Regions from separate parts of the Microbispora sp. CL1-1 genome, predicted to be linked through region 2. Evidence: riboswitches for the same ligand, from Rfam matches in the RefSeq annotation. Region 2 holds a riboswitch; the other holds the start of a gene.
What was found. Region 2 has a riboswitch for glycine ahead of gcvP (aminomethyl-transferring glycine dehydrogenase). Riboswitches for the same ligand answer to the same signal wherever they lie in the genome.
Positions count from the first base shown of each region.

Region 1: linked by a shared signal. The riboswitch ahead of gcvT (glycine cleavage system aminomethyltransferase GcvT) and the one ahead of gcvP (aminomethyl-transferring glycine dehydrogenase) in region 2 are both predicted to bind glycine.

Region 1 covers NZ_JAATEK010000007.1:34,673-46,220, reverse strand. The annotation lists gene HCK04_RS11095 (hypothetical protein) at 1-213, shown strand, start outside; tRNA gene HCK04_RS11090 (tRNA-Leu) at 566-639, opposite strand; gene bcp (thioredoxin-dependent thiol peroxidase) at 1,168-1,635, opposite strand; gene HCK04_RS11075 (DUF3618 domain-containing protein) at 1,771-2,100, shown strand; gene HCK04_RS11070 (amino acid deaminase/aldolase) at 2,222-3,397, opposite strand; gene HCK04_RS11065 (DUF6286 domain-containing protein) at 3,599-4,333, shown strand; gene HCK04_RS11060 (hypothetical protein) at 4,335-4,826, shown strand; gene HCK04_RS11055 (hypothetical protein) at 4,755-6,182, opposite strand; gene HCK04_RS43500 (hypothetical protein) at 6,235-6,366, shown strand; gene HCK04_RS11050 (L-serine ammonia-lyase) at 6,353-7,726, opposite strand; gene gcvH (glycine cleavage system protein GcvH) at 7,752-8,144, opposite strand; gene gcvT (glycine cleavage system aminomethyltransferase GcvT) at 8,141-9,229, opposite strand; glycine riboswitch at 9,368-9,465, opposite strand; gene HCK04_RS11035 (AfsR/SARP family transcriptional regulator) at 9,564-10,166, opposite strand; gene HCK04_RS11030 (TIGR04500 family putative peptide maturation system protein) at 10,750-11,548, opposite strand, start outside.
Region 2 covers NZ_JAATEK010000006.1:232,007-243,554, reverse strand. The annotation lists gene HCK04_RS10545 (hypothetical protein) at 1-79, shown strand, start outside; gene HCK04_RS10540 (hypothetical protein) at 136-678, opposite strand; gene gcvP (aminomethyl-transferring glycine dehydrogenase) at 770-3,595, opposite strand; glycine riboswitch at 3,776-3,869, opposite strand; gene HCK04_RS10530 (response regulator transcription factor) at 3,891-4,586, opposite strand; gene HCK04_RS10525 (sensor histidine kinase) at 4,583-6,556, opposite strand; gene HCK04_RS10520 (hypothetical protein) at 6,721-7,461, shown strand; gene HCK04_RS10515 (MerR family transcriptional regulator) at 7,477-8,094, opposite strand; gene HCK04_RS10510 (bifunctional nuclease family protein) at 8,250-8,720, opposite strand; gene HCK04_RS10505 (MerR family transcriptional regulator) at 8,797-9,453, opposite strand; gene HCK04_RS10500 (FHA domain-containing protein) at 9,473-9,976, opposite strand; gene HCK04_RS10495 (mannose-1-phosphate guanyltransferase) at 10,117-11,548, opposite strand, start outside.

The DNA of each region.
Region 1 (11,548 bases), on a different contig from region 2:
GCGATCGTCGGAGCGCTCCTCGGCGGTGGCGTCGTCGCCATCACCGGCATGATCTGGGACCGGTCGCACGCGGGGACGACCTGGATCGGCGGAGACGACCGGCAGCGGTTCTTCCCCCGCGGCTTCGGCCAGGACGTGCCGCAGGGCCAGAACGGCCTGCCTCCCTGGTGCAGGCAGACCGACGCCGGAGTGCGCTGCCAGGCGCCCGGCTGAGAGCTCGCGTTTCGTCTTCCCGATAGGCGCGTGCCGGCGGAGGGGCCGGCGCGCGCCTACGGGTCTTCCCCGCATCGGCGCCGTCGGTATCGAACTTCCATGGCGGTTGCCGGAGAGCCCGTGGTCGGCGCCGTAACCTCTTGCCGCGCCTGCGCGCATCCCCATCACGGCCACTCCCGCTCACTCTGAGCGCGGAGCAGCGCGATCGCCGTGTGCCGCCGCGAACCGATCGAGGAAGTCGAGGTCGTCCGCCGTGACCATCACGGCCATTCTCGCGGGCGCTCTCCGCCGGTCGAAATAATCGCCGCCTTCGACGGTATTCGGCGTGCCGCTGTTTTCATTTGATTTGTTGTGGGGCCGGCGGGATTCGAACCCGCACTGTACGGCACCTAAAGCCGCGGTCTCCTGCCGTTGGACTACGGCCCCTTTTCCTCTTCCCTTTCCTGCGAAGTTCTCCGTCTGAGAATGGCAGTTCGGGCAGAGAAATCTCAGATTGTCTTTTCTGTTGTCCAGCCAGTTTCCGTTGATGTGGTCGATGTGCAATGTCAACGGCCGGCCTTGCCAAGTGCCGCCTATCTTACAGTCTGCGCAGCGGTAGGGAACTCCCACTTCGCGAAGCGCCCGGCGAAGCTTCGTCGGCTTCTCGCGGGTGGCACCCGGGTGGTTCAGGGCCAGCACCTGCGCCGGAAGGCTCCGCCGTGGTGACGCCTGCCCCCGCCTGTGGGCCTGGCCGAGGAAGTGGGATGTGTCGATGCCGAAGTGCTTGAGGCGGCGGCTGATGTGGGCGTGGGCGCCGCCCGACCAGGGGATGCCGAGATAGCGCAGCACGTCGGCGATGCTGGTCGCGCCGGCCGCCGCGTCGGCGAGCAGCTCGGGGGTGTATTTGTACTTCGCCATGCCCCGGAATTTATCGGCCGCGACCGACAATTCCGGGAGTGTGGCGAAAGGGATATCTCAGGAAATTCCCAGCTCTTTGGTGAGTCGGGCGACATGGCCGGTGGCCTTCACGTTGTAGAGGGCCTTCTCGACCTTTCCGTCCGGGTCGATGATGAAAGTGGAGCGGATGACGCCCATCACCGTCTTGCCGTAGTTCGTCTTCTCGCCGTACGCGCCGTACGCCTTGTGCACGTCGAGGCCGGTGTCGGACAGCAGCGGGAAGGTGAGCGCGTCACGCTCACGGAACTGCCGCAGCTTGGCGGGCTTGTCCTTGGAGACGCCCAGCACCACGTAGCCCTGCTCGGTCAGCGCGCCGAGGTTGTCGCGGAAGTCGCAGGCCTGCTTGGTGCATCCGGGGGTCATCGCCGCCGGGAAGAAGTAGAGGATGACCCGCTTGCCGCGGAACGACTCCAGCGAGACCTCGTTTTCGTCGGCGTCGGTCAGGGTGAAGTCCGGCGCGGGGTCGCCGGGCTGGAGCTTGCTCATCACGTCCTCCGGAAAAAGGTGACCCGCGGCGATCGGCGGGCAAGCGTCAACCAAACTACCGGCTCAGCCGCTGTGCGGGGCGACCGCCGGACCTGGCAGACTGATCACACACGAATACCACAGGAGGGGGATCGCATGGCGGACACCGATCCCGATGCGCTGGAACGGAAGATCGAGCGCACGCGGGCGGAACTCGCTCGCACGGTCGACGCCATCGCGGACCGGGTGAGCCCGAAGCGGGTCGCGGGGCGCGGCGTCGCGAAGGCGAAGGCCAACGCGCGCGACTTCGTCACGTCGATGGGGGACATGGTCCTGGGGCCGCGCACGTACGCCCCGGCCGACGGCGAGGGCGAGGAGCCCGCGGAGTACGAGGCGCCCGACATCGCTCCGGTGCTGATCGGGATCGGCGTGGTCGTCGTCGTGGGCGCGGCCATCGTGCTGCTGCGCCGCCGCCGATCTCGCTGAAACGCCGCTGGGCCGCCGGCCCACGGCGGACCGCTGAGACGCCGCGTGGCCACGCCGCCGTGACGGGTTCACGGCGGCGTTCGCGTTCCCCGGCCGTGTCCGGAACCATCGAGACCGGCGGTCAGAGGAAGGTTTTGCCCTCGCCGCGATAGGTCGGGACCTCCTCGGTCACCCGATCGCCCTCGACCAGGTGCAGACCGGCGAAGCGTTCGCACAGCTCCCCGGCCTTCGCGTGGCGGAACCAGACGCGGTCGCCCAGACGGAGGTCGGCGGCGGCCTCGCCCAGTAGCGGCGTCTGCACCTCACCCGCCCCCTCGTCCGGGTGATAGCGAAGCCCCGCCGGCAGGTACGGCTGGGGCAGCCGGGTGGGCCCGGGGGACCCGGAGGCGGGGTAGCCCCCGCCGAGCACGGTCGCGACGTCCGGAGCCGGCTTGCGCACGACCGGCAGGGCGAACAGCGCCGCCGGACGGCCGGTGAAGCCCCGATAGAAGTCGAACAGCCGGGGATGGAAGAACCCCGAGCCCGCCGCGACCTCGGTGATCGCCCGCTCGGCGGCGGTCTTCTCGATGCTTCCCGTCCCGCCGCCGTTGACGAACTCCAGGTCGGTGACCTGGCGTACGGCCTGCACGATCCGGCCGCGCCGCACGACCAGCTCGCGGCGCGACCGCTCCTGCATCCACCGCACCGCGCGGCCGTACGGCCCCGGAACGTCGTCGCCCACCCCGGCGATCTGGGCCTCGTACGCCATGAGCCCGGTCAGCCGCACCCCGGGGCGCTTGACGATGTGCGCGGCGATCTCGGCGGCCTGCTCGGGCTCGCGGATCGGCGACCGCAGCGCGCCCGCACGGAACGCGCCGCCGAAGGCCACGAACCCGGCGTCGATGTCCAGGCACACCCGGATCCGGTGGGGGAGGCGCAGGCTCTCGATGAGGTCGAGGTGCTCGGGCGAGTCGATCACGACGGTGATCTCCCGCGCGGCGATTTCGTCCGTCCCCAGGGCGCGCAGCGCGGTCCTGTCGGCCGTGGGATAGGCCACGAGCACGTCCCGCAGGCCGGTGGAGACCAGCCACAGCGCCTCGGGCAGCGTGAAGGCCATGATGCCCGAGACGCCGTCCATGCCCAGGATGCGTTCGAGCACGGCCCGGCAGCGGATCGACTTGCTGGCCACCCGGATCGGCTTGCCCCGGGCGCGGCGCACCATGGAGGCCGCGTTCGACCGGAGCGCGTCCATGTCGAGGACCGCGAAGGGCGGCTCAAGGTGGGCCGTCGCCTGGTCGAGGCGCTGTCGGTCGTCCATGGGCGCAGCCTAATACGGCACCGCCGGGAAATACATGAGCGCCGTTCACGTTAACCGTGCCCGGGCAAAATCTCCGCCGTGGAGCGTTCATGATCGCGCAAGGCCGCGGGTGACCCGCCCGTCCCGCCGGTGCTCCGTGTACCCATGGTGAGGTGACTACCGGGCGGGCCCGGCACGGTGAGCGGGAAGGGTGAACGGCTGATGAGCGTCGTGCAGGGAATCCTGGCGGGTTCGTCGGCGAGGAGCGCCGACGGCGACGCCGAAGGCTCCGACGACGCCGGACAAGGCTTCGGATACGGCTTCGGATACGGCTCCGGAGGCGCCGAGAGCGCGGGCGGCGGCGACGGCGACGGCGTCAGGGGCGCGGGAAGCGACACCGGCGGCGGACGCGCCGCGGCGGGCCGGAGCGCCACGCGCCTCCTCCTGCCGGGCCGGACCCCGGCCGCCGTCGTGGTCGCCACCGTGATCGCCCTGCTCGGCTGGGTGTGCACCGCCGTGGTCGTCGCCGTCATGCTCGGCATGTCCCTCGACTGGCGGCTGCCGCCCCGGCTGATGAACCTCACGACGTCGGACCCCGCCGTTCCCGCCGCCGGGGCCGGCATGATCGTCTGCGGTCTGGGGCTGGTGGCCCTCGCGCTCGTTCCCGGCCGTCCCCGGCTCATGCCCCTGGCCTGCTCGGACCCGCTGCTCGCGATGGGCCTGACCCGCTCCGGGCTGCGCCGTACGCTCGCCGCCTCGGCCCGCGAGGTCGAGCACGTACGGCGGGCCGACGTCCACATCCTCCGCAGGCGGATCGAGGTCGCCGTGGTGGCCGACGCCGACACGACCGGCGCCCTGCTCCGCGAGGTCGGCGCGGCGGTCGGCGACCGGCTGTCGGGCCTCGGCGTCCGGTCCCGCCACGAGGTGGTCGTACGGCTGCGCAGGAGAGGGGGCTGACATGCGTCCGCGATGGGGGAACCGCATCGGGCTCCTGCTGGTGGGCGTCGCGCTCGTCGCGGGAGGCTTCGGCCTGCTGACCGCCGTACGCCGGCGGCCCGGCGTGACCCTGATCGACGCGAGCGTGGCCGACGGGAGCGTCGTCGACGGGAAGCCGTGGGCGCTGCCCCTGGTGGCCGGGGCGGCGATGGTGCTCGCCCTGGTCGCGACCCGCTGGCTCTTCATGGCGCTCGGCTGGGGCCGGGTCGGCACCCGCACCGGCGCCGGCATCGCCATGCTCGGCGTGGCGTTGAAGGGGATCGACGGGATCGGCCGCATCTCGGTCAGGCTCGTGCGCGACGGCAGGGTGCGGGTGACGGTGTCGCTCCGGCGGTCGGCCGACCTGCGGCAGGTGATCAGGCGGCTGGACGAGTCGGCGGTCTCACGCGTTCGCCGCGCGGTCGGCCGCGACGACGCGCTTGCGGTCGTTCGCCTGCACGTCCGCCGCCGCTGACCGGCCCTGCCTGCGCCACGGCGCGGGCGTCGCGCCCGTGCCGATGGCAAGCCCGGCGGCCAGGCAGGCGAGCGGCACGACCGGCACCACATAGCGGTGGTCGAAGGCGGCGATCAGGGGCGGCAGCAGGAGCAGGGCCGCCGCCGCGGTCCAGGGCAGCAGCGCCGTCCACCGCCGGGCGACCAGCCCGGCGAGCCCGGCCAGCAGGATCACCGCCAGCAGCGGCCCCCGCAGGAAGCCCTGCTCCTGATAGGCGCGCAGCAGGCCCGCGAACGGCTCCACTACCTTGGTGTCCCCGGAGCTTCCCTGGTAGGCGGTGGTCAGCTCGCCCGCCGTACGGCCGGCGGAGGCCACCTTGGACGTGAACGGCTTCACCGAGGCGGGGAAGACGTACGCGCTCTGCGGCCCGGGGGAGGGGTAGACCTTCCGGTCCCATTCGAACGCCCACATGGCGTCGTGCAGCCCGGTCATGAGGAAGTCGAGGGGCTGGCTGCGGATCGCCAGCGAGGCGAACTCGCTCGCCAGCCGGTCCTTGTCCTTCTTCACCCGCTGGATGGGCGAGTCGGCGTCCCAGATGTAGGCGGGCGCGGCCAGCCGGGGCCCCGACGGGCACAGCACCGCCAGCTCCTTCGGCGGCTCCATCACCGAGCAGTCGGCGAAGGTCATCGTGCGCGACCACAGCCACGTGCTGTTGCCGCCCAGCCCGTACGACCCGTGGGTGTCGTGGAACCAGACGGCATAGCCGCCGAGCACGGCGGACGCGGCGGCGAGCCCGGCGAGCGCGGCCTTCCATCGTCCGGCGAGCACCACCGGCAGCAGCGCCAGCGCGATCAGGGGCAGCCCGAGGGTGCGGGTGACCGTGGCGAACCCGAGCAGCAGCAGCGCCGCGACGACGGCCCACCCGCCCGGGCGGGGACGCCACAGCAGGATCGTCACGGCGGCCACGACCAGCGCGGTGAACGGCAGGTCCGCCATGACGAGGTGTTCGAGCTGGATCTGGTGGACGTCGAGAAGCACCGGCGCCGCCGCCAGCGCCGCGCCCCAGCCGGGCAGCCGGGTGCGGCGGCGCAGCAGCGCGTACACGCACACGGCCATGCCGAGACCGAGCAGATGCTGGACGATCACGACGGCGGTGACGCTGCCCAGCGGGCTCAGCGCCGCCAGGAACAGCGAGTAGCCGGACGGCCGTGAGGGCAGCGGCCGCAGGTCGAGCGCCGAGCTGAGGTAAGCGAAGGAGTCGGCCCAGAACCACAGCGCGGGCCGGTAGCCGAGCACGGCGAGCGCGCGCAGTGCGACGCCCGCCGCCAGCACGACCAGGAACGCCCGATGCGGGCGCAGCGCCTCGCGCCACCTCACGTGACGGCCCTCCTCCTCGCCGGGAAGTCACCACGATATTGGCGAGCGGCACATGCGTCACATTCGAGACGTCACCGCGCGGGCCCTCACGGACGGCGGCGTGCTCAGCGCCACCTCCGGCACCGCACCCGTCCCCGCCGCCGTGCCCGGCGGGGGCGGGGACGCGGGGATCAGCACTCGATGACGTTGACGGCGAGGCCGCCGCGCGAGGTCTCCTTGTATTTGTCGAGCATGTCCCTGCCGGTGTCGCGCATCGTCTTGATCGCCTTGTCGAGCGACACGAAGTGGCGGCCGTCGCCGCGCAGCGCGATGCGGGCGGCGGCGATGGCCTTGATCGAGGCGACGGCGTTGCGCTCGATGCACGGGATCTGGACGAGCCCGCCGATCGGGTCGCAGGTCAGGCCGAGGTTGTGCTCGATGCCGATCTCGGCGGCGTTCTCGACCTGCTCCGGCGTCCCGCCGAGCGCCTCGGTGAGGCCCGCCGCCGCCATCGAGCAGGCCGAGCCGACCTCACCCTGGCAGCCCACCTCCGCGCCGGAGATGGAGGCGTTCTCCTTGAACAGCACGCCGATCGCGCCCGCGGTGAGCAGGAAGCGGATGACGCCGTCCTCGTCGGCCCCTGGAAGGAAGCGCATGTAGTAGGACAGAACGGCCGGCACGATGCCGGCGGCGCCGTTGGTCGGCGCGGTGACGATCCGGCCGCCCGCCGCGTTCTCCTCGTTGACGGCCAGCGCGAACAGCGTGACCCAGTCCATCGCCCGCAGCGGGTCGGCGCCGTCGGCCTCGCTCTGCAGCCGCCGATGGAGCTGGTGGGCCCGTCGGCGCACCTTGAGGCCGCCCGGCAGGACGCCCTCGCGGCTGGTGCCGCGCCGTACGCACTCGGCCATCACCGCCCACAGATGCAGCAGGCTGGAGCGGATCTCCTCCTCCGTACGGCCGAAGGCCTTCTCGTTCTCCATCATCACGCCGGAGATCGACAGGCCCGTGTCGGCGCAGTGCGCGAGCAGTTCGTGCGCGGTCGTGAAGGCGTACGGCAGCACCGTGTCGTCGGGCTTGATCCGGTCGGCGCCGGTGGCGTTCTCGTCCACCACGAAGCCGCCGCCGACCGAGTAGTACACCTTCTCGCGCAGCACGGTGTCGTCGGCGTACGCCGTGAACCGCATGCCGTTCGGGTGGTGGGGCAGCGACAGTTTGCGCTCGAAGACGAGATCCTCGCCGACCACGAACGGGATCTCGTGCACGCCGTACACCGTGACCGTGCCGCTCGCCCGCATCGCCGCCAGCCGTTCGTCGACGGTGTCGACGTCGACCAGTTCGGGCTTGTCGCCGGACAGGCCGAGCAGGACCGCCTTGTCGCTGCCGTGGCCCTTGCCGGTCAGCCCGAGCGAGCCGTACAGGATCGCCTCGATCCGGGTCACCTTCTCCAGCAGCCCGTCCTGGTGCAGCCCGCGGGCGAACCTGTGCGCCGCCGCCATCGGACCGCCCGTGTGCGAACTGGACGGTCCGATGCCCACCTTGAACAGGTCGAAGACGCTGATCGCCATTGACCGTCGCCCTTCGCACCGTCTGTCAGGACTCGCCGGAGGTCAGCGCGGCGTACTCCGCGGCCGACAGCAGGTCGTCGGGCTCCTCCTCCACGCGCACGCGGAACAGCCAGCCCTCGCCGTACGGGTCGGAGTTGACCAGCGAGGGGTTGTCCACGACGGCGGAGTTGATCTCGACGATCTCGCCGCCGACCGGCGCGAAGATGTCGCTCACGGACTTGGTGGACTCCACCTCGCCGACCGCGTCGCCGGCCGCGATGGTCGCGCCGACCTCGGAGTGCACCTCCACGTAAACCACGTCGCCGAGCTGCTCGGCCGCGTACGCCGTGATGCCCACCGTCACGGTGCGGCCGTCCTCAAGCCCGGCCACCCACTCGTGTTCCTTGGTGTAGCTCAGGTCGTCCGGAATGGTGCTCACTTGCTCCTCCTGTAGAAAGGCAGATCGACGACGTCGACCGGTTCTTGGCTGCCCCGGATGTCCACGGCCAGGCCACCCTTCTCCAGGGCGCCCTCGTCCACGTACGCCATGGCGATCGGGCGGCCGAGGGACTGCGACGGAGCGCCGCTGGTCACCTCGCCGACGACGGCCCCCTCCCGGGTGACGGAGTAGCCGTGGCGGGGCACGCGCCTGCCGCGCGCCACCAGCCCGACCAGGCGCCGCCTGGTGCCGTACTCCGCCGCCCGCTCAAGGGCGGCCTTGCCCACGAAGTCGCCCGGCTTGTCGAAGCGGACGACCCGGCCGAGGCCCGCGTCGAACGGCGTGATCGCCGCGCTCAGCTCGTTGCCGTAGAGCGGCATGCCGGCTTCCAGACGCAGGGTGTCGCGGGCCGACAGCCCGGCGGGGACGAGCCCGGCGTCTCTGCCCGCCTCGGCGAGGGCGTTCCACAGCGGCACGGCGTGCTCGTTCAGCACGAAGAGTTCGAAGCCGTCCTCGCCGGTGTATCCGGTGCGGGCGATCAGGGCGGGCGCGCCCGCGACGATGCCGGCGACGATGGCGTAGTACTTCAGCTCGTCGAGGTCGGCGTCGGTCAGCGCGGCCAGGATCTCGGCGCTGCGCGGGCCCTGCACGGCGACCAGCGCGTACTCGTCCGACCTGTCGGTCACCTGCGCGTAGCCCCGGACGCGTTCGGCGAGCTCACGGGCGACGAGGGCGTAGTTGGAGGCGTTGGCGACGACCATGTACTGGTCCTCGTCGAGGCGGTAGACGATGAGGTCGTCGAGGATGCCGCCGGTCTCGTTCACGATCATCGTGTAACGGGCGCGGCCGGGCGCGAGGACGCTGAGGTGCCCCACGAGCGCGTGGTCGAGCGCCTCGCCCGCCTGCGGGCCGACGACGAAGATCTCCCCCATGTGGGACAGGTCGAACAGGCCCGCGGCCGTGCGCACCGCGTTGTGCTCGGCCGACTCGCTGCCGTAGCGCAGGGGCATCTGCCAGCCCGCGAAGTCGGTCAGGGTCGCGCCCAGACTTTCGTGGACCCCGCGGAGCGGGGTGGATCGGGACATGCGCACCTCGGAAGGACGGATGCTGCGTTTGACTATCGGGCATCCTCCCCCTCTGTCATCGGCGCCTGAGAGCTTCGTCCGATCTTTGCCGGACTTTCACCTTCGGCGAGGCCTGACGGCCTTCTTTCCAGAGGTCACCTGGCCCGCACGGTCCTTTGCCTTGAGAGGTTCGCGGGGAGGGCTTGCTCCTTCAGGGGCCCTGACCGGATGCCAGGACGCTCTCCCGCACGGGATCACCGGTGTGCTGCAAGCCTAGTGGGTCGCCGCCATCCCCGTAACCGGCCGGATCACCTGATTTCCCCTGTCACTTCCCGGCCGTGCCATCCCGTACGGGTCAGTGGCTGGAGTCGCACGGCGGCCGATGCGCCGCGCGGAGCCGCACATGGGTGGACGGGAGGTCGTCGCCGGTGAGGATCCGCTGGTGGAGGGCCTGGGTGTCGGGGGACGGCTCGGTGCCGAGGCGGTCGACCAGGGTGCGGCGCAGCCGCTGGTAGGACGCCGAGGCGTCGTGGGTGCGGCCCGACCGGTGCAGCGCCAGCATGAGCTGCCGGTGCGGCCGTTCGCGCAGCGGGTGGCGCCTCGCCCATTGGGCCAGGCCGCCGACGATCTCGTGATGGTGCCCGAGCGCCAGCCTGACGTCGAAGAGGTCCTCGGTCACCGCGCGCCGCTCCTCGTCGAGCCGGTCGGCCCACGCGGAGAGCGCGTCCACATGCCTCATGGCGAGCAGGGCGTCGCCGCGCCACAGGCTCAGCGCGTTCTCGAACATCCGCGCCGCATTGTGGTAATCGCAATTCTCACGAGCGATTCTGCCCTGTGCCGCAAATTGGTTGAATACTTCAGCATCCACGGATGCCGGTGGCACGGAAAGAAGGTAGCCGCCCTCCACGGTGTGCAGTGGAGAAAGGTGGGGGTCGCGGGGCGACAGACGTTGCCGCATCTGCGCGATGTAGGTGGTAAGATTCCGCGCCGCCGATTTAGTGGGACGGCCATTCCACAACAGATCGATGAGCCGGTCCCGGTGGACCGCGATATTCGGATTGAGCAGGAACAACGCGAGCAGCTGCCGGTGCCTCGGGGCGAGTCCGGCGATGACATCCCCTGAGGGCTTCATGGCCAGGAACGTTCCGAGCACGGCGTATAACACGGTTCCCCTCGCACGAAAGCAGCGTGAACGCGCCGACGACGCGGCTGTGATCGCTATTTGACCATATCCCTCTCCGGCGGCGTGCGTCAAAATATATGCCGTTTCTATGTCGGCTGCCCGGGGGCCCATAAACACCGCTCCGCCCGGGCCAATGCCGGCTCCGGATGCTCCGATACGCCGATAACCCAAATGAAAGCGGTTGCAGATGCTGCTGCTCGTCGGCCGTCCCCGGAGGCGGTGTGCGTGAGTGGCGTCGATTAGCCGGATGATCGGCGCGCGTACGGTGCCGCGCCCGGGCTGGCGTGAATCGAGCCCGGGGAGGGGGAATCGGGCCCGGGGAGGGGGAATCGGGCCCGGGGAGGCGCGAATATCGCGCTCAGCGGGCCGCCGTGAGGCCGTCTTCCGCCGCGGGGGCCCGCAGGGCCTGGTTGACGGCCTCGGTGCGCCGGGCGTCGCCCCACACCCACTCCACGCGGGCCTCGCGCCGCCGCCCGGCCAGCCAGTCGTCGAAGAGCCGCTGCTCGATCCCTTGCCGGGTGGCGTCGTCGAAGGTAGCGGGTCTGACCTCCACGACCTGGACGACCACGGGGTCGGGTCCGTACGGGCCGAGGACGTCGCCCGGTGCGGCGTCCGCCGCCTCCGGGCCGAGCTCGGCGCGGAACAGGCGGCGCAGCCGGGCGTCCGCGCCGTGGTCGAGCGTCTCGGCGGCGGAGGCGAGGGAGCCTGGTCCGCCGTCCCGCAGCCGGTCGGCGGCGGCCCGGGCGGCCTCCACACGGGGATACCGCAGGAACACCACGCACAACCGGTCGTAGGAGCGAGGGGCGGCGGCGAAAAGACTTTCGGCGCGGTCACCGGCGACCCGGCGACGAAGCCGGGCGATCCCCGCCTCCTGGGCCACGACGTCCTCCAGGCCGGCGTGGTCGAGGCCGCGTTCGGCCATCCACTCCTGGGTGGCCTCGACCGTGAGCAGCCCCCGGGCCCGCCGGAAGGCGTCGAGAGCGTCCTGCAACTCGGCGGCGGACAGGTCTGCCGGGTCGCCGGCCAGCTCCTGCGCGACCAGGGCGGCGTCGACCAGTCTGCTGGCGAGTGAGGCGTCGCTCCACAGCTCGTCCAGCACCGCCATGGCCTGCTCCATGGCGACCTCCATGCCGTTGACCCGCACGACGACCTGCTCG
Region 2 (11,548 bases):
GACGGGCCTGCTCCTGGCCTGGGGCGGGATCATCGCGGTCAACCTCGCTCACGCCCTCGGCCGCCGCCACCAGCGCTGACACGCGGCAGGACGACCAGCGGACGACCACGGGGGGTCACAGGGGGATCACGGGGGTCACCCGGCCGCGCCGGCCTCCATCGCGGGGCGCACGTCGCGGCCCAGGCGCAGCAGCACCTGCTCGGCGAGCGCGGGATCGGGATGGTCGAGGCCGTAGCGCCAGACGGTCTCGGCGTCGGCGTCGCGGCCCCGCAGCGGCAGCGTGCGGGCCAGCAGTTCGATCGCGAGCGCGCCGGTGCCGGCGTCGGCCCCCTCCTGGCGGCTGTCCTCCACGGCCCCGGCGAACTGCGCGCACGCCATCTCCAGGTGCGCCATGCCGAGCAGCACCCGCAGGCGCGCGGGGTCGGCCACCGCGCTGATCGACAGCGCCTCCAGCAGGACGTCGGCGGCCCGCTCGGGCTCGCCGTCCTCCAGCAGCCGCTCGGCCATCCGCTCGGCCACGACCGACAGGCCCTCGCCCGCCTCGCCGCGCTCCGGCGCGTTCTCGTCCGCGGCGAGTTCCGCGAAGATCTCGGCCGCGCCGTCGAGGTCGCCGCTTTCGGCGAGCCGGCGCGCGTGGTCGAGCCGGTCGGACCGCCGCCCGGAATCGATGGCCGTCATACAGGGGGCCTCGCATGGTCGCAGGGGATAGAAACGATCACCGCGATCTTAACGAGACCGGCCGCCGGGCGGGGCCGACATGCTCAACTGATCAGTCCTCGTACGCCTCAAGGGGCGGGCAGGAGCAGACCAGGTTGCGGTCGCCGTACGCCTGGTCGATGCGGCGCACCGGCGACCAGTACTTGTCGTCCCGCAGGCCGGGCACCGGGTAGGCGGCCACCGCCCGCGAGTAGGGGTGGGCCCACTCGTCGGCGGTGAGGCACTCGGCCGTGTGCGGGGCGTTGCGCAGCGGGTTGTCGGTCTTGTCGAACTCGCCCGACGCCACCTTCGCGATCTCGCCCCGGATGGCGATCATCGCGTCGGCGAAGCGGTCGAGCTCGGCCAGGTCCTCGCTCTCGGTCGGCTCGATCATGAGCGTCCCGGCGACGGGGAACGACATCGTGGGCGCGTGGAAGCCGTAGTCGATCAGCCGCTTGGCCACGTCGTCCACGGTGACGCCGGTCTCCTTGGTGATCTGGCGCAGGTCGACGATGCACTCGTGGGCGACCAGGCCGTCCCTGCCGGTGTAAAGCACCGGGTAGTGCGGCGCGAGCCGCCGGGCCAGGTAGTTGGCCGACAGGATCGCCTGCTCGGTGGCCTGGCGCAGCCCGTCGCCGCCCATCATCCTGACGTACGCCCAGGAGATCGGCAGGATGCCCGCCGAGCCGTACGGCGCGGCCGACACGTGGGCCGGGAGGTGCTCGGCGAGGTGGGCCTTGACCGCCACCGGGCCGACGCCGGGACCACCGCCGCCGTGCGGGATGCAGAAGGTCTTGTGCAGGTTGAGGTGGGAGACGTCCGCGCCGAACTCGCCCAGCTTGGCCAGGCCCACCAGCGCGTTGAGGTTGGCCCCGTCGACGTAGACCTGCCCGCCGGCCTCGTGGACCCGCTCGCAGATCTCGACGATCGTCTCCTCGTACACCCCGTGGGTGGACGGGTAGGTCACCATGATCGCGGCGAGCGCGTCACGGTGCTTGTCGATTTTGGCGGCGAGGTCGGCCAGGTCGACGTTGCCGTTCGCGTCGCAGGCCACCACGACCACCCGCATGCCCGCCATGACGGCGCTGGCGGCGTTCGTGCCGTGCGCGGAGGACGGGATGAGGCAGACGTCGCGGCCCTCCTCGCCCCGGGAGCGGTGGTAGGACCTGATCGCCAGCAGCCCGGCGAACTCGCCCTGGGAGCCCGCGTTCGGCTGGATCGACACCCGGTCGTAGCCGGTGACCTCGGCCAGCCAGCCCTCCAGCGTCGCGATCAGCTCGGCGTAGCCCTCGGCCTGCTCCGCGGGCGCGAACGGGTGGATCGAGGCGAACTCCGGCCAGGTGACCGGCTCCATCTCGGTGGTCGCGTTGAGCTTCATCGTGCAGGAGCCCAGCGGGATCATCGAGCGGTCGAGCGCGATGTCCTTGTCCTGCAGCCGCCGCAGGTAGCGCAGCATGGCCGTCTCGGACCGGTGGGAGTGGAACACCGGGTGGGTGAGGAAGCCGGAGGTCCGCTGCAGGCCGGCCGGGAGCGCGTCGGAGGTCACCCGGTCGAGGTCTTCGACCACGAGCCCGGACGCGCCGAACGCCGCCCAGACCGCCCGCAGGTGGCCCGTGGTGGTCTTCTCGTCACAGGCGACGCCGACGTGGTCGGCGTCCACCAGGCGCAGGTTGACGCCCCGCTCGGCGGCGGCGGCCACGACCTCGGCGGCCCGCCCGGGCACGCGGGCGAGCACGGTGTCGAAGAACTCGTCGTGCACGACCTCCACGCCGCTCTCGCGCAGCCCGGCGGCGAGGACGGCCGCGTGGCGGTGCACCCGCTGCGCGATGCGCTTCAGGCCCTCCGGGCCGTGGTAGACGGCGTACATCGAGGCCATGACGGCCAGCAGCACCTGCGCGGTGCAGATGTTGCTGGTGGCCTTCTCGCGCCGGATGTGCTGCTCGCGGGTCTGCAGGGCCAGGCGGTAGGCCGTGCGGCCGTCGGCGTCCAGCGAGACGCCGACCAGGCGGCCCGGCATCTGCCGCTGCAGGCCCTCGCGTACGGCCATGTACGCCGCGTGGGGGCCGCCGTAGCCCAGCGGGACGCCGAAGCGCTGGGAGGAGCCGACGGCGATGTCGGCGCCCTGCTCGCCCGGGGACTCCAGCAGGGTCAGCGCCAGCAGGTCGGCCGCGGCCACCAGCAGCGCCCCCTGGGCGTGCGCCCGCTCGGCGACCGCGCGGAAGGACGCCACCCGGCCGCTCGCGCCCGGATACTGGACGAGGACCCCGAAGCACTCGGGCAGCTCGCCGGCGAGGTCCGACTCGACCAGCGTGATGCCGAGCGGCTCGGCGCGGGTCGCCAGCACGGCCTTGGTCTGCGGCAGCGCGTCGGCGTCCACCACGAACACGTCGGTCTTCACCTTGCTCGCCCGGCGGGCCAGCGTCATCGCCTCGGCCGCGGCCGTCGCCTCGTCGAGCAGGGACGCGCCGGCGACGGCGAGGCCGGTGAGGTCGGAGATCACGGTCTGGAAGTTCAGCAGCGCCTCCAGGCGGCCCTGCGAGATCTCCGGCTGGTAGGGCGTGTACGCGGTGTACCAGCCGGGGTTCTCCAGCACGTTGCGCAGGACGACGCCCGGCGTGATCGTGTCGTAGTAGCCGAGGCCGATCATCGGGGTCAGCACCCGGTTGCGCCCGGCGAGGGCGCGCAGCTCGGCCAGGGCCTCGGCCTCCCCCACCGCCTCGGGCAGGTTCAGCGGGCCGCGCGTGCGGATGGCCTCCGGCACGGCCACGGCGACCAGGTCGGCCACCGACTCGTAGCCGACGACCTCCAGCATCCGGTCGCGGTCGGCCTCGGAGGGGCCGATGTGGCGGGTGGAGAAGGGCGGAGCGGAAAGATCGCGAAGCGTGGACCGATCGGTCATGACAGGGGCCTCCTGGCGGGTCGAGACCTGCGGCGACCGTCCCGCGCCCGGTGTGGCGCGGCGGTCGTGTAGCGGTCTCCCCCTCTGTCATCGGACCTGAGAGCTTCACCGGGCCGTCGGGCCCGGCTTTCCCCTTCGGTGAGGCGCCGCCTGGCCGGCGGGCCTGCTTTTCAGAGTCGCCTCGTCCGTGCGGTACGGATGCCTGAGAGATTCCGGGGAGGTTTGCTCCTTCGGCGCCCCTTCGAAGATCAGGGGTCTCTCCCGCACGAGGTCGTCGGCCGTTCCACTCTACCGGCTACCCCGGATCGGCCCGACTCGCACCCTGCTCGAGATCGGCGCCGAGACCGGCCTGGCGGGCGCGGACGATGGCCTCGGCCCGGTCGGCGACCGCCAGCTTGGCGAAGATGGCGGTGATGTGGTTGCTGACGGTCTTGCCGCTGATGGCCAGATGCCGGGCGATCGCCGCGTTGGACCGGCCGGCCGCGATGATGTCGAGGACCTCCCGTTCGCGGGCGGTGAGCTCGGGAAAGGGCTCCGGGGCCGGCGCGCGAGAGGCCCCGGCGGCGAAGAAGTCGATGATCCGGCGGGCCACGCTCGGGCCGAAGACGGCATGTCCGGCCGCGACAGAGCGGACCGCCCGGACGATCTCCTCCTGCTTCGCGCCCTTGACCAGGTATCCGAAGGCTCCGGCGCGCATCGCGGCGAACACCGACTCGTCGTCCTCGAACATCGTGAGCACGAGCACCCGGGTGGCGGGCACCGCGCGCACGATGGCCCTGGTGGCCTCCACCCCGTTGACGCCCGGCATGTGCAGGTCCATGACCACGACGTCGGGGCGCGTGAGCTGCACCTCACGACGGGCGGCGTCGCCGTCGCCGGCCTCGCCCACCACCTCGATGTCCGGCAGCGACGTCACCAGGGCACGCAGGCCTTCCCGCATCAGCGGGTGATCGTCGACGACGACGATCCTGATCGGTTCCCCGGCGCTCATGTCTGCTCCAGTGGAAGGCGGGCGTGGACGCGGCCGCCGCAGTCGGTGGGGCCGGCGGTGAGCGTACCGCCCAGTTCGCCGGCCCGCTCGTGCATGGAGCGCAGACCGACGCCGTGCGGCCACGCTCCGGCGCCCCCGGAGCCGTTGTCGCTCACCTCCACATGCAGGGCGGCGTGGTCGGCGCGCAGGGAGACCCGGCACGCCGTCGCCCCGCCGTGGCGCAGCGCGTTGGTGACCGCCTCGGTGGCGATGCGATAGGCGGCCACCTCCACCCCGGCGGGCAGCGGCGGCAGGTCGTCCGGGGCGTCGATCGTGACCACGTACCCGGCGTGCTCGTGCCGCCACGAGTCCTGGGCGCGCTGGCGGAGCGCGCCCAGCAGTCCGAGCTCGTCGAGGGCGGGCGGCCGCAGGTTGTAGACGAGCCGGCGGATATCGGCGATCGCGGCGGTCAGGTCGGCGCGCAGGTCGAGCAGGAGCCGTGCGCTCCGCTCGGGATCGGTGTGACGCAGGTTGTGGGCCGCGTCGGCCTTGAGGGTCACCGCGGTGAGCACGGTGCCGAGGCCGTCGTGCAGATCGCGGCGCAGCCGCCGGCGTTCCTCCTCCCGCGCGGCCACGATGCGCGTGCGGGACTCGCCCAGTTGCTCGGACAGGCGCACCGCCTGCAGGGCCAGGCCGACCGGGGCGGCCAGCAGTTCCAGGGCGCGCCGGTCGGCGCCGGACAGCCGGCTCTCCCCCGCCCTCAGCCCGACGAGCAGGTCCGCGGGCGGCCCGTCGGCCACCTCCAGCGACACCGTGTGCCGCCGCCGCGGTGACCGGCCGTACGTCGCGACCAGCCGCCCGTCGGAGGCGACCGCGGCGTACGGCAGCCGCAGCGCCTCGCACACGGCTCGCAACACCCCGTCCAGGCCGGCGCCGAGCCGCAGGCCGACCCGGGCGGCGGCCGCCACAGGATCGCGGCGCTGGCCGTACATGACCCGGTCCACCAAGGACTGCACGGCCGAACGGGCGGGCGCGAAGGCGAGAGCGACAACCGCGGTCGCGATCAGCGGGGCGGCCGACAGCCGGTCCCGCGCCAGCGCGGACAGCCCCGCGACGATGCCCAGGTAGGCCAGCACGACGCCGAGCGTGAGCACCCCGTACACCAGCGAGCGGTTGACGATCAGCTCGATGTCGTACAACCCGTGGCGCAGGATCGCCACCGTGGCCGCGGCCGGGATCAGCGGCAGGGTCAGCAGGAACAACACCGGCCCGTCGGTCGTCACGATCCGCTGCGCGTTGAGCGCGGCGAACAGCCCCACGGCCCACAGCAGCCACATCAGCTGCTGCCGCGGCACCCCGCGGGACCGGCGGACGCGCAGGACGAGCGCGCCGAGGGAGGCCAGCAGCACCAGCGCGGCGACGGCGGCGAACACCGGAATCAGCCGCTGGGCGACCTCGCCCACGATGACGGGCAGCATCGGCTCCTCCGCGGTCGGCCCGTCCCCCGCCGGCCCGGCCGCCACGGACAGGGTCGGGATGGGCGTGAACGGCAGGACGGCGAGGGTCGCGACGGCCAGCGGCCGCCAGCTCCGCGACAGCGGCCTGCCGTCGGGGAACAACTGCACGATCAGCGGAAGGCAGACGACCGGCGCCGGGATCCACGCGGTGATGCCGAACAGCTCGACCGCCCGCGCCCACGCCTCCGGCAGCCCGACCGCGTCGGTGAGCAGCCCGAGGCAGGCCACGCTCAGCGTGTAGCAGGCGCCGTACGCCACGAACAGCAGCCCGATGCGGTGCCCGGGACGGTGGGCGAGCACCAGCGCGCCGAACGTGGTGAAGGTCAGCGCCTGCGCGCTGTTGGTCAGCAGGTAGGAGTCGTCGGCCGCGTCGGCGAAGGTGAGCCCGCCGAGGAACCACGACACCCACGCCGCCACCACCACGACGGCCGTGAGGGTGAGCACCGCGACCGGGCCGGCCCGTCTGACTGCCATGCGCTCATCATCCGATCCCGGCACTCCCATCGGCCATAGGAGCGTGCTCCCGGATCACGGGGTGCACGGGACTGGAATCGGGACCACGCCCCCACGACGAAGGGAGCCGTCCGCGCCCATCCTCGGACTCGATCGGACAACTCCCGGACTCTCGGAGGATCATCATGCAGCCGGACACCGACGCCCGCGCCGCCGCCACCCCGCGGAAACCGCCGCGGGACGTGCGCGGCTTCTGGCGGGTGCTGCTCGCCGTCGTCGCCCCGCTCCCCATGCTCGGCATGGGCCTCAACTATCTGTTCAGCTCCGTGGACGGCGGCGAGTCGTTCGAGGCCACGGTCGCGGCGTACGCGGCCCACGAGCAGGCCGCGGGCGTGCTCCGATGGTTCGCCCTGCCGTTCCTGGTCGGGCTGATCCCGGCCACCTTCGCCGTGGCGTGGGTGGCCCGTCGCGGCGCTCCCAGGCTCACCACGGCGGGTGCCCTCCTCGCGTTGCTCGGCGACCTGGCCGGCTTCCCCCTGATCCGTGGCGGCGACGACCTCGCGTACCTGACGGTGACGAGGCACTTCGACGTGGCGACCATGGCGAGGATTCAGAACGCGCTCGAGGACGACCCCGTACAGCTGGTGGCGAGCCTGCTGTTCATCGTGGGCATCGTCGTCGGCCTGCTGCTGCTCGGCCTGGCGCTGTGGCGCAGCGGCGCGGCGCCGGCCTGGATGGGGGTCCTGCTCGCGGCCGGCGGGTTCACCCATCCGTTCATGCCCGGCCACACCGCGTCGGGCATCGGCCTGCTGGTCACGGCCGTGGGCTTCGCCGGCGCGTCCGTCGCCCTGCTGCGCATGCGTGACGACGAGTTCGACCTGCCCCCGGTCAGGCCCGGCACGCGCGCCCGACCGTCGAACCTGTGATCGCCGGGCATCCGCTCAGCCGGTCCTGCGGGCCTTTCTCCGGCGGGCCAGCTCGTCCGCGGGATGGTCCCCCTCCGCATCCGGAGCGGCCTCCGCCCGCTCGCCCGGAAGCTCGGCCAGCGATCCCTCGACCTCCCGCCAGACTCTCCCGAGCGCGATGCCGAACACGCCCTGGCCGCCCTGCAACAGGTCGATCACCTCGTCGGCGCTCGTGCACTCGTAGACGCTCACGCCGTCGCTCATCAAGGTGATCTGGGCCAGGTCGTTGACGCCGCGGTCGCGCAGGTGCCGTACGGCGGCGCGTATCTGCTGGAGGGAGACGCCCGTGTCCAGAAGACGTTTGACGACCTTCAGGACGAGGATGTCGCGGAAGCTGTACAGTCGCTGGGACCCGGATCCCTGGGCGGCCCTTATCGTCGGGAGCACCAGTTCGGTCCGGGCCCAGTAGTCGAGCTGCCGGTAGGTGATCCCGGCCGCCGCGCACGCCGTGGGGCCGCGGTATCCGATGCCCTGGGGCAGCGCCGTCGGCTGCTCGTCGAACAGCAGACCCTGTTCGCCGGCGCGCTCGCGCGCCGCCTGCCGAACCGGGTCGTGCTGGCCGGCCGACTTACCCTCGCCGCTGCTGACCGCCACTGCGGACCTCCGGCTTTCTCTCATCCCACGGTCTGATCTGGGGGTTCGTGAATTACAACCGTGGTTTCCCTTGCACCGTAGGACCGGGGCCATCGTCAGTCAACGACCCCGTCCGGCGCGTCGTGAAGCGTAATCTCCCGAAATCGTCCGGCACGTCAGCCCGCCCGGCCGAAGTCTTCCGGTGTGATTTTGTCCAGGAACTCGCGGAACTTCTCCACTTCGTCCTCCTGGTCGTCGGGCATGCTGACGCCCGCCTCCTGGATCACGTCCTCACTCGCGTAGATCGTCGCACCCGTACGCAACGCCAGCGCGATCGAGTCCGATGGACGCGCGCTGACCTCCACGCCGTTGGAGAAAACCAGATCGGCGAAGAAGATTCCATCGCGGAGCGCGACGATGTTGACGGTGCGCAACCGCACCCCCAAGGCCTCAAGAACGTCACGGAACAAGTCGTGGGTCAGCGGCCGGGGCGGCGGCTCCTCCGCTTGGGCCAACGCGATAGCGGTCGCCTCGGTCATGCCTATCCAGATCGGCAGATACCGATCACCGCTCGTCTCCTTCAGGAGAACGATCGGCTGGTTGGTGGGCATCTCAACGCGAACCCCCACGACCTCCATCTGCAACACGGGCGGCTCCGTCTCAAGCGTCGCGGCATATCACCAGGCATTCAACGTAACACCCACGGAGGTGCGGATGTGCCGGTCACCGCCCCAGAACGCCGCGAACACTCCCACGCAGTAACGCATTGTGAAGTTCCTGGAGAAGTCCGGAGATCTCCCGGGCGGTCTCGTCCGCCTCGGCGATCGCCCCCGGCGCCTTGCGCCGCAGCAGCGGGGCCACCGCCTGCTCGATGAGACCGGCCTCCCGCTCCACCACGGCGCGCACCGCCCTCAGGTGACGCGCCTGCAGGCCGAACCGCGCCAGCGCCCCCACGCTGCGCGCGATCTCCAGCGCCTCCCCGTCGTAGCGGCGCGCCACGGCGGCGACCAGGCCGTAGCTCTCCATCTCGGCCAGGGTCTCCTCGTCGATGCCCGCGGCCTCGATGAGCTCCTCCCGGCTGAGACGCACCGGCGGGGTGCCGGCGGACACGTCGTGCGGGCGTGCCGCCTGCTCGTCCAGCTGATCCTTGATCACCCGGAGCGGCAGGTACTGGTCACGCTGCGCACGCAGGATGAACCGCAGGCGCTCGACGTCCTTGTAGGTGAACTTGCGGTAGCCCGACGGGCTCCGCTGGGGCTCGATCAGCCCCTCACCCTCCAGAAACCGGATCTTGGAGACGGTCACGTCCGGGAACTCGCCCTGCAGCAGGGCGAGCACCTCCCCGATGCTCATGAACGCCCGTACGGCCTGCGCGCTCATGACTCCTCCTCCTCACCGATCACAGCCCTCCGGGACCACGTGTGAGGAACACCAGCCGGAACTTGCCGATCTGCACCTCGTCGCCGCCCTGCAAGGGGCACTCCTCGATGCGCTCCCGGTTGACGTAGGTGCCGTTGAGGCTGCCCACGTCACGCACGGTGAACTGGCCGCCGCGCCGGTAGAACTCCACGTGTCTCCTGGACACCGTCACATCGTCCAGGAAAATGTCGCTTTCCGGGTGGCGACCCGCCGTAGTGAGGTCGCTGTCGAGCAGAAATCGGCTCCCCGCGTTCGGGCCCCGCATGACCACCAGAAGAGCCGTGCCCGGCGGCAGCTGCTCGACCGAGGCCCTGTCCGGCAGAAGCGTCTGGCCCGTCTCCGCCTCAAGCGCCTCGAGAGAGATCGTCGAGGTCGTGTCGGCTGCGACGGGCGCCGGAGCGCTCAGCGGCGAACCGCATCGTGAACAGAAACGGGCATCCTCGGGGTTGGCATGACCGCACTGCGTGCAGTAGACGCTGGGCATCGAACGGCTCGGCCTCTCTCACGACTTGCTCTAGGACTGGCTCAAACTGCGAATGCCGCAACTTACGCTGATCAGGCACAAAGGTCAAGACCGCGGCTGGGCGTGGACTGACCAACGCTACAGCCAGCGGACGTTCAATGTCATCTAGCTCCGGCCGCTTGTTCGACGACATGAGCCCAGCGCTCCAGGAGGGCCTGAGCGGTGTCCATGTCGTGGCCCTCGGCCCACAGGTGGGTGACGGCCTCGGCGGGGTCGGGCAGGACGAGTGCCCAGCTCCCGTCGTCCTCCACGACCCGGACGCCGTCGGTGGTGTCCAGGCGGTGGCCCTCCGCGGCCTCGACGACCGAGCGCATCACGGCCCCCTTGTGCGCCCAGGGCGTGGGAACGGTCCGTTTGAGCAGCTTGGCCTCGGGGATGCGGGCGTCGATCTGGCTGAGCGACAGCCGGGTGCGCGCGACCAGGCCGAGCAGGCGCAGGAACACCGCCAGGCCGTCCACTGTGGGCGCGAACTCCGGGACGATGAAGCCGCCCTTCCCGTCGCCCGCGAAGATCATGTCGGGGTGCCGGGCCGCCCGGGTCAGGGTGTCGAGGCTCGTGGCCGTCCAGTCGACCTGCACGCCGTGGAAACGGCACACCATCTCCGCCACCCGGGTCGTGGTGACCGGCAGGGCCACCCTGCCGCCCCGGCGCTCGGCCGCCACCAGGTCGAGCACCACGAGCAGCGCCCGCTCCTCGCTGATCAGCTGGCCCATCTCATCGACGAGCGAGACCCGCTCGCCCACCGGGTCGAACCGTACGCCGAAGGCGGCCCGCGCCGACGCCACCAGGTCGGCCAGGCGCTGCAGGTCGCGGCGGCGCTCGGCGATCGTCTCGGTGGGCGACGCGTCGTCGAGGCGGTTGTTCACGGTCAGCACGTCGACCCCGGCCCGGCCCAGCAGGCTCGGCAGCACCAGCGAGGAGGTGCCGCCCGCGCAGTCGACCACGACCTTCATCTCGGCGTCCTTCACCCCGGACATGTCGATGCAGGCCAGCAGCTCCCTGGCGTACGTGTCGACGGCGCGGGCCGGGAAGGTCAGCTCGGCGATCTCACCGGGGAAGGCGCGCCGGTATTCCTGCCGGGAGAAGACCCGCTCCAGCTTGCGCTGGGCCGCCTGGGACAGGTCGGCTCCCGTCTCGTCCATGAACACGATGTCGACGCTCTGGGGGTCGCCCGCCGTGGTGCGCACGGCGATGCCGCCCCGGACGTTCTCCCGCGAGGTGTTGAACCTGGCGACGGGCAGGGCGGCGGCCTCCAGGTCGACCACGTTGATCGCGCTGGAGTTCAGCGCGCTGATCACCGCCCGCTTGAGCGCCCGCGCCGCGCGCGAGGCGTCGCGGGAGGTGACGACCGTGTCTCCCTTGCGCAGCGTCGTGGCGTACGCGCTGGCCAGCCGTACGCACAGCTCCGGGGTGATCTCGACGTTGACCAGCCCGGAGACGCCCCGGGGGCCGAACAGGCTGCGCTGGCCGCGCGACTCCCAGATGACGCTGGTGTTGACGACCGAGCCCGCCTCGATCGTCTTGAACGGGTAG